DNA from 2 places in the Pseudocitrobacter sp. 2023LY-00077 genome. Region 2 is predicted to be linked to the other one. Evidence: predicted binding sites of a transcription regulator. Region 2 holds the regulator's gene; the other holds the start of a gene.
The links. The regulator sigma-54, encoded in region 2, starts transcription at its own class of promoters, with help from an activator protein. The targets are predictions, from matches to a motif close to GTTGGCACANNTTTCGCTNT.

Region 1 (4,945 bases), on a different contig from region 2:
GTGATGACTTTATCAAAGCCGCCGAAGCCATCATTAATTGCAAAGGCAAACTGATTGTTTCCGGTATCGGTAAATCGGGCCATATCGGTAAAAAACTCGCCGCAACCTTCGCCAGTACTGGCACCCCCGCATTCTTTGTTCATCCGGCAGAGGCGCTGCACGGCGATCTCGGTATGGTAGAAAGTCAGGATGTGATGCTGTTTATCTCCTACTCCGGCGGCGCGAAAGAGCTGGATCTCATCATCCCGCGTCTGGAAGAAAAATCCGTTGTTCTACTGGCGATGACCGGAAAATCCCACTCGCCGTTGGGTTTAGCCGCAAAAGCCGTTCTTGATATTTCCGTGGAGCGTGAAGCCTGCCCGATGCGTCTGGCCCCCACTTCCAGCACCGTGAATACGCTGATGATGGGCGATGCGCTGGCGATGGCCGTGATGCAGGCGCGGGGTTTCAATGAGGAAGATTTTGCCCGTTCGCATCCGGCTGGCGCACTGGGCGCGCGCTTACTGAATAAAGTGCATCATCTGATGCGCCGCGATGCCGAGGTGCCGCAGGTGAGCATTCACGCCAGTATTATGGACGCGATGCTCGAACTGAGCCGCACCGGGCTGGGCCTGGTTGCCGTATGCGATGAGCAGTTGCAGGTGAAAGGCGTGTTTACCGACGGCGACCTGCGCCGCTGGCTGGTTGGCGGCGGCGCGCTGGCGGATAACGTGAGCCTGGCGATGACGGTGAACGGCACGACGCTGAATGCGCAGAGTCGCGCCATTGATGCTAAAGAACAACTGATGAAGAAAAAAATCAGCGCCGCGCCGGTGGTGGATGACCACGGCCAACTGGTTGGCGCGATCAACCTGCAAAACTTCTATCAGGCCGGAATTCTTTAATCCTTCATTCCCAGACGTTTCGCCAGCCGATGCAGGTTGGCGACGTCTGTCTCCAGCGCCCGCGCGCTGGCCGCCCAGTTATTGTTGTTTTGCGACAGCGCCTGACGAATCATCTCACGCTGGAAGTGCTCGGTCGCGTCACGCAGGTTGTGACACACGGGTAACGCTGGCGCTTCACTTTCAAGGACTGGCGCAACCGTGCTTTCTTCAAACGTGAAATGCTGCGCTTCCAGAATCACTTCGCCACCGTTGCGCGTTGCGCGCGCCAGCACCACCGCGCGATGCACGGCATGTTCCAGCTCTCGCACGTTGCCCGGCCAGCCATAACTCAGCAAATGCGCCCGCGCCCCGGAGCTTAGAATCACGCGGGACAACCCGAGACGCAACCGACACTGTTCGCAGAAATAGCCCGCCAATAGCACCACGTCATCACCACGTTCACGCAGCGGTGGAACGGAGAGCGGGAAGACGCTCAGACGATGGAACAGATCGGCACGAAAACGCCCGGCCAGCACCTCTTCGCGCAGGTCGCGGTTGGTGGCCGCCAGCACGCGCACATCGACGCGCAGGCTACGGTCATCGCCGACGCGCTGAATATCGCCATACTGCAATACGCGCAGCAATTTGGCCTGCAACGACAGAGACAGTTCGCCAATTTCATCGAGGAATAGCGTACCGTTATCGGCCATTTCAAACTTACCGCTACGGTTGCTGATTGCCCCGGTAAACGCGCCCTTTACATGGCCAAAGAGCTCACTTTCCGCCACGCTTTCCGGTAGCGCCGCACAGTTGAGATAGACCAGCGGGTTAGCCGCACGCGGCGATCCTTCATGAATCGATTTCGCCACCAGCTCCTTCCCGGTACCCGTTTCGCCACTAATCAACACATTGAGATCGGACGCCGCGACGATTTCTATCTCTTTTTTCAGCTGCATCATATTCGGCGACAGGCCAATCATATCGGTATTGGCAACCGGCTCAAAGGCGGCAGGCGTTCCCGGCAGCATATTCTGACTTTCCAGCTGTTCAATCAGCAGCGCGTTGCTGAGTGCCCCGGCGGCCAATGCAGATATCAGTCGCAGCTCTTCATCGCTGAAGACATCAAACTGTGCCGGCTCCATCGCATCGAGCGTCAGCGCGCCAATCAGATTCTGCCCGGCAAACAGCGGCAGCCCGACACAGGCATGCACTTTCAGGCTCTCCTGACCGGGAATTAATCCATCATAGGGGTCGGGTAAATCGCTGTCTGCGGGGAAGCGGACGACATCTCCGGCGCGGGCGATGGCTTCCAGACGCGGATGCCCTTCCAGAGTAAAGCGACGACCCAGCACATCCTGCGCCAGCCCGTCGATTGCCAGCGGGATAAATTGCCGCGCATCGTAGCGAAGCAGCGCCGAGGCGTCGCATTCCAGTATCTGACGCAGCGTGGTGATTAAACGCTGAAAGCGATCCTGATGCCCAACCCCACTTTGTAGCTCGATGGCGATATTCGCCAGTACATCGACCGAGAAACTCATGATGACCTCATTGTCTTTTTGACAATGCATATTGTCATATCGACCATACCAATAACAGTCATTTTGACAATAAAAATGCACGATAAAATATTAAAAATATATAAAACAACAAGTTAAAAAGTTGGCACGCAACCTGCAATAAGCAAAACATCTTTTTTAAAAACACTGCATTTGATTGAGGTTGCTATGTCTATTCTGGTTAAAAATAACATTCATTGGGTTGGCCAACGTGACTGGGAAGTGCGTGATTTTCACGGTACCGAATATAAAACGCTGCGCGGTAGCAGCTACAACAGCTATCTGATCCGTGAAGGTAAAAATGTCCTGATCGACACCGTTGACCACAAATTCAGCCGCGAATTCGTGCAGAACCTGCGCAGCGAAATCGACCTGAACGACATCGACTACATCATTATCAACCACGCGGAAGAAGACCACGCCGGTGCGCTGACCGAGCTGATGTCTTACATTCCGAACACCCCGATTTACTGCACCACCAACGCCATTGATTCCATCAACGGTCACCACCACCATCCGGAATGGAATTTCCATACGGTGAAAACCGGTGACAGCCTGGATATCGGTAACGGCAAACAATTGATCTTCGTTGAAACCCCGATGCTGCACTGGCCGGACAGCATGATGACTTACATGACTGGCGACGCGGTTCTGTTCAGTAACGACGCCTTTGGCCAGCACTACTGCGACGAACGTCTGTTCAACGACGAAGTGGATCAGACCGAACTGTTTGAACAGTGCCAGCGCTACTACGCCAATATCCTGACGCCGTTTAGCCGCCTGGTAACGCCAAAAATTACCGAGATCCTCGGCTTCAACCTGCCGGTCGATATGATTGCCACCTCCCACGGTGTGGTATGGCGTGACAATCCGACGCAAATCGTTGAACTGTATCTGAAATGGGCGGCCGATTATCAGGAAGACCGCATCACTATTTTCTACGACACCATGTCGAACAACACCCGCATGATGGCGGATGCGATTGCTCAGGGCATCAACGAAGTTGACCCACGCGTGGCGGTGAAAATCTTCAACGTTGCCCGCAGCGATAAAAACGAAATCCTGACCAATGTTTTCCGTTCTAAAGGTGTGCTGGTCGGTACTTCAACCATGAACAACGTGATGATGCCGAAAATTGCCGGTCTGGTCGAAGAGATGACAGGTCTGCGTTTCCGTAACAAACGCGCCAGCGCATTCGGTTCACATGGCTGGAGCGGCGGCGCGGTTGACCGTCTCTCTACCCGCTTGCAGGATGCCGGTTTTGAAATGTCGTTGAGCCTGAAAGCCAAATGGCGCCCGGACTTTGACGCGCTGGAAGTGTGCCGCGAACACGGTCGGGAAATCGCCCGCCAGTGGGCGCTTGCGCCGCTGCCGGAGGTGAGTGCCGAAGTCACAACCGCGCAGGAAGAATGCGCCTGTGCCGCAGCGGCAGCCGCTGACCTCGGCCCAAGCATGCAGTGCAGCGTCTGCCAGTGGATTTACGATCCGGCAAAAGGCGAGCCGAACCAGGATGTCCAGCCGGGCACGCCGTGGAGCGACGTGCCAGACAACTTCCTGTGCCCGGAATGCTCACTAGGTAAAGATGTCTTCGATGTGCTGGCCACGGAGGCAAAATGAATAATGGCATCGTGATCATCGGGTCGGGCTTCGCGGCCCGCCAACTGGTGAAAAATATTCGCAAACAGGATGCTGCCGTGCCGCTGACCTTGATCGCCGCCGACAGTATTGATGAGTACAACAAGCCAGACCTCAGCCACGTCGTCAGCCGGGGGCAAACCGCCGCCGACCTGACGCTGCAAACCGCGGGCGAGTTTGCCGAGCAGTACAATCTGAATCTCTTTCCACAAACCTGGGTAAGCGACATCGACGCACAGGCCAAAGTGGTGAAAAGTCAGGACAGAGAGTGGCGCTACGACAAACTGGTGCTGGCGACAGGCGCATCAACCATCGTACCGCCGGTTCCCGGAAAAGAGCTGATGCTGACCCTCAACAGCCAGCAGGAATTCGGGGCCGCGCAGAGTATCCTGCGTGATGCGCAGCGTGTACTGATTATCGGCGGCGGGCTGATTGGCAGCGAGCTGGCGATGGACTTCAGTCGCGCTGGTAAAGCGGTGACAGTGGTGGATAACTCCGCCTGCATTCTGGCGTCACTGATGCCGCCGGAAGTGAGCAGCCGTCTGCAACATCGTCTGACCGACATGGGCGTGCATCTGCTGCTGAAAACCCAGTTGCAGTCGCTGGAGAAAACGACAACCGGGATTGTGGCGCAGTTTGACCGTAATCGTCAGGTTGAAGTGGATGCGGTCGTCGCCGCCACCGGCTTACGCCCGGAAACCGCGCTGGCCCGTCACGCGGGCGTGGAGATCAATCGCGGCGTGAAGGTCAACAGCGCGATGCAAACCAGTAACCCGGATATCTACGCGTTGGGCGACTGCGCGGAAATCAACGGAGCCGTGCTGCCCTTCCTGCAACCGATTCTGTTAAGTGCGATGTGTCTGGCGAAGAACCTGCTCGGCCAGAATGGCG
Region 2 (4,945 bases):
CTCGCTTAGTCTCTTTATCGCCGCCATCGTCGTTGTTGTAGACGATTTTGATGCAGCGTTGGGCATCATCCGGATGCGCATAACATTTACGATGTCTTCCGGTGCCCAGGGGGGTGTGATCCGATAAATGTAACATGACGCGCTCCTGGAATTATTTGCTGACAATTGACCAGTATCGACACCAAACTTAAATGAAACATAAACGAACCTTGTTAAGGTTTTCTTAAGGTTAATCCTGGACTAAAAAGCGCACAAATTGTACAGGGATAATAAAAAAAAACGCCAAATGGCGTTTTTACGGTAGAGGAGCTTTTCGTAGGCCAGATAAGGCGAAGCCGCCATCCGGCATGGGGAAGGGAGACTACTTAATCTTCATCAAACCCAGATTCAAACAGCGCAATAACCGCGGCCAGCGCTTCGACTTCCTGCGGGCCGGAGGCTTCCACTTCAATCTGGCGTCCTTTGGCGGAGTCCAGCATCAACAGCGCAATCACACTATTGGCTTCCGCCTCTGTGCCTTCGTCGTTGCGCAGCAGTACTTCCGCATCAAAACCTTGCATCAGTTCAAACAGCTTCATCGCTGGCCGGGCGTGCATGCCCAGCCTGTTGGTGATTTCAACGGTTTGCTTTACGGTCATGATTTACGTTTTTCCAGCGTCCGGTGACGAGACTGCACGTTCTTACCGCGAGAGCGGAAGTAGTCAGCCAGTTGTTCGGCGACATACACCGAACGGTGTTTACCGCCGGTACAGCCAATCGCCACAGTCAGATAGCTACGGTTATTGGTTTCCAGCATAGGTAACCATAGCTCAAGATAGCTGCGGGTCTGGTAGATAAAGTTATGGACTTCCGTATGCCTGTCGAGGAACGCGGCAACCGGTTTATCGAGGCCGGTCATTGGGCGCAGTTTTGGATCCCAGTGCGGGTTTGGCAGGAAGCGTACGTCGAAGACGTAATCCGCATCGATAGGAATACCGTGCTTGAAGCCGAAGGATTCAAACACCATCGTCAGTTCGCGCTCGCGTTTGCCCAGCAGGCGGGTACGCAGCATTTCTGCCAGCTCGTGTACCGACATCTCGGAGGTATCGACGATAAGGTCCGCGCGTGAGCGCAGCGGCTCCAGCAGGTCGCTCTCTTTGTCGATTGCGCTCTCCAGTGACAGGTTTTTGCTGGAAAGCGGGTGCAGACGGCGCGTGTCGCTGTAACGACGGATCAGCGTATTGCGATCGGCATCGAGGAACAGCAACTGTGGAGAAAATGCGTCCGGCAGATTTTCCATCGCTTTTTCGAAGATTTCCGGCGACTCCGGCATGTTACGCACGTCGATACTGACGGCGGCGGAGATCTCCCGGTCGGCCAGCGTTTTCGCCAGCTCTGGCAGCAGGACTACCGGCAGGTTGTCCACACAGTAGAACCCCATATCTTCCAGCGCCCGTAAGGCCACGGATTTACCCGAGCCTGAGCGGCCGCTGACGATCATCAGTACCATGTACCGTTTCTCCTCAGTACGAACTCATTTCCCTTACGCTTCATCACTGTTTTCCGTTTCGGTGATGATTTGATAAAGCTCTTCGTCACTCTGCGCTGAGCGCAGGCGGCGGCAGATAGTTTTATCCGCCAGACGTTTCGCCACCAGTGAAAGCGTATGTAAGTGCGTTTTGGTTTGGTCCGCAGGCACCAGCAGAGCAAACAGCAGGTCGACAGGCTGATTGTCGATGGCGTCGAACGCGATAGGCGTTTCAAGCTGCACAAAAACGCCCACGGCGCGCAGCGTATCTTCTTCCAGCTTACCGTGTGGAATGGCGATGCCATTGCCAATACCGGTACTGCCCATTTTCTCGCGGGTGAGAATCGCTTCAAACACCACCTGAGGAGGCAGACCTAACTGCTTTGCCGCCAGTTCACTGATGATTTCCAGCGCACGTTTTTTACTCTGGCAGTGAACAGCACTGCGGGTACATTCCTGGTTAAGCACATTGCTCAGTTGTAGAGCCGAATCGTTATTTATCATAATTTCACCTAAGCATCGCCCGACACTTTACCGGCATCGGGCGACCGCCCGGACAATTAGTGTTGTTTCAGTTTATCTTTATGTTTATTAAGCTGCCGCGCCAGTTTGTCGATCAACAGATCAATAGCGGCATACATGTCCTGCCCTTCCGCGCTGGCATGAAGTTCGCCCCCGTTAACATGCAGGGTCGCATCCGAGATGTGCGTCAATTTCTCCACTTTTAACACAATATAGACCTGATTGATCCTCTCAAAATACTGTTCCAGCTTCACGAATTTCGTGTTGATGAAATCGCGCAGGGCTTCAGTGATTTCGACGTTGTGTCCAGTGATGTTGAGCTGCATAGTGTCTTCCTTATCAGTTGAGTCACACCAGTTGTTTACGCTGGTTAGACGGCGGAATGGATAAAGACTCTCGGTACTTCGCAACGGTTCGACGGGCCACCATGATACCCTGATCGGAGAGCATGGAGGTCAGCTTACTGTCGCTCAGTGGTTTCGCGGGATTTTCCGCGGCAATCAATTTCTTCACCAGCGCGCGAATCGCCGTGGATGAGGCTTCGCCGCCACCCTCGGTATTCACATGGCTTGAGAAGAAATACTTAAGCTCAAAAATACCGCGCGGGCTATGCAAATACTTCTGCGTAGTCACGCGTGAAATCGTGGACTCGTGCATCTCGACGGTCTGGGCGATATCCGCCAGCACCATCGGTTTCATATACTCTTCGCCGGACTCAAAAAACGCCTGCTGCTGCTCAACGATGCAGCGGCTGACGCGCAGCAACGTGTCGTTGCGGCTCTCAAGGCTTTTAATCAGCCACTTCGCATCCTGCAGATTACTGCGAATAAACTGGCTGTCGGCGTCGTTACGGACGTTGTTACACATGCCCGCGTAGTGCTGATTAATTTGCAAACGTGGAATGCTGTCGGCGTTGAGTTCCACCACCCAGCGGCCACTGACTTTGCGTACCAGCACATCAGGGATAACGTACTCCGGCTCGCCAGTCTGGATCGACTGACCCGGACGCGGATCCAGTGACTGAATCAGATCCACCGCTTCTTTCAACACGTCTTCTTTCAGACGCGTGACGCGCATTAACGATCGGAAATCGTGGTTGGCAAGCAGATCGAGATGGTCGCTGATGATCAGACGGGCTTCGGCGAGGCGGGGGGTTTCTTTGGCAAACTGAGAGAGCTGAATAAGCAGGCAATCGCGGAGATCGCGGGCGGCGACGCCCACCGGGTCAAATCGCTGGATCCGTTTAAGCACCGCTTCGACTTCATCCAGACCGATTTCGTCATCGCCCATGCTCTCGCGGATATCTTCCAGCGGGACGGTCAGATAACCGGTATCGTCAACGGCGTCGACGATGGAGGTGGCTATCGCCCGGTCGGTATCGGTAAACGGCGTGAGTTCCACCTGCCACATCAGGTAATCCTGAAGAGACTGGGTGGTTTCGCCCTGATAGACCGGCAGTTCGTCGTCCTGGTAATCTGCGCCAGTGCCTGAGGGCGTTCCGGCGGTGTAGATTTCATCCCAGCTGGCATCGAGCGGCAGCTCTTCCGGCATATCTTTCTGTTCGAGCGCGTCGGCGCTGTCTAACGTTTCGTTATCCGGCGTCTCTTTGGCATCGATTTCTTCATGAATATCGGTTTGCTCAAGCAGGGGATTACTCTCCAGCGCTTGCTGAAGTTCCTGCTGCAGTTCCAGCGTCGACAGCTGTAACAAGCGAATAGCCTGTTGCAGCTGTGGCGTCATGGCGAGCTGTTGGCTGAGCCTTAATTGCAAACCTTGCTTCATGTTCAGTGCGATAATCTCCGGCTAACCTCTCTCATGCTTCTACCCTATCAGAGTCTGAAGTCTTCCCCAAGATACACACGTTTAACATGTTCGTCTTGTAAGATCTCTGTCGGGGTGCCGTGGGCGATAAGCTGCCCCTGGCTGACGATATACGCACGCTCACACACCGCCAGCGTTTCGCGGACGTTGTGGTCAGTGATTAACACGCCGAGACCGCTGTCGCGCAGGTGCTCAATGATGTGTTTGATATCGATAACGGAGATCGGGTCAACGCCCGCAAACGGTTCATCCAGCAGGATAAATTTCGGATTTGCGGCCAGCGCGCGGGCGATCTCTACGCGGCGGCGTTCGCCCCCGGACAGCGATTGACCCATGTTGTCGCGCAGGTGTTCGATGTGGAACTCTTCCATCAGCTCATTACAGCGGTCTTCGCGCTGTTCGCTGGTGAGATCGTCGCGAATTTGCAGCACGGCCATCAGGTTGTCGTATACGCTCAGACGACGGAAAATGGACGCTTCCTGCGGCAGATAGCCAATCCCGCGGCGCGCACGGGCGTGCAGCGGCAGCAGGCTGATATCTTCGTCATCAATAATGATATTGCCCGCATCGCGCGGCACGATACCGACCACCATGTAGAAGGTGGTGGTTTTACCCGCGCCGTTCGGCCCAAGCAGGCCCACAATCTCACCGGAGTTGACGGTCAGACTGACATCCTCTACCACGCGGCGGCCTTTGTAGGCTTTAGCCAGGTTCTTTGCAGTTAATGTCGCCATAACGAATTAGTTACTCTTCTTCTGTGCCGGAGCCTGGTCTTTGTTTTTGTCCTGCAACTGGGACGGAACCAGAACGGTCGTTACGCGTTTACCTTTTTCGCTAAACGCCTGCATTTTCTGTTCTTTAACCAGGTAAGTGATTTTGTCGCCCTTGATGTTGCTGTCGACCTGTTCCAGATACGCGTTACCGGTCAGTACCACGAAATCACTTTGCAGTTCATAGTGCATTTTGGCGGCGTGGCCTTTCACCGGTTTGCCGTTGTCCTGCATCTGGTAGAAGGTCGCCGGGTTACCGTAGCCGTCGATCACTTCTTTGCCTTTTTCGCCGCCAGGACGGGTCACCACCACCTTGTCGGCGTTA

Region 1: a site for sigma-54 is predicted at 2,522-2,541, ahead of norV (anaerobic nitric oxide reductase flavorubredoxin). Genes of this name have one in related genera too.

Annotation. Positions count from the first base shown of each region.
Region 1 covers NZ_JBSPEI010000002.1:91,707-96,651, forward strand. Annotated here, with positions in the region: gene gutQ (arabinose-5-phosphate isomerase GutQ) at 1-884, shown strand, start outside; gene norR (nitric oxide reductase transcriptional regulator NorR) at 881-2,401, opposite strand; gene norV (anaerobic nitric oxide reductase flavorubredoxin) at 2,588-4,036, shown strand; gene norW (NADH:flavorubredoxin reductase NorW) at 4,033-4,945, shown strand, end outside.
Region 2 covers NZ_JBSPEI010000005.1:72,944-77,888, forward strand. Annotated here, with positions in the region: gene yrbL (PhoP regulatory network protein YrbL) at 1-136, opposite strand, end outside; gene npr (PTS phosphocarrier protein NPr) at 366-638, opposite strand; gene rapZ (RNase adapter RapZ) at 635-1,489, opposite strand; gene ptsN (PTS IIA-like nitrogen regulatory protein PtsN) at 1,523-2,011, opposite strand; gene hpf (ribosome hibernation promoting factor) at 2,068-2,355, opposite strand; gene rpoN (RNA polymerase factor sigma-54) at 2,378-3,811, opposite strand; gene lptB (LPS export ABC transporter ATP-binding protein) at 3,859-4,584, opposite strand; gene lptA (lipopolysaccharide ABC transporter substrate-binding protein LptA) at 4,591-4,945, opposite strand, start outside.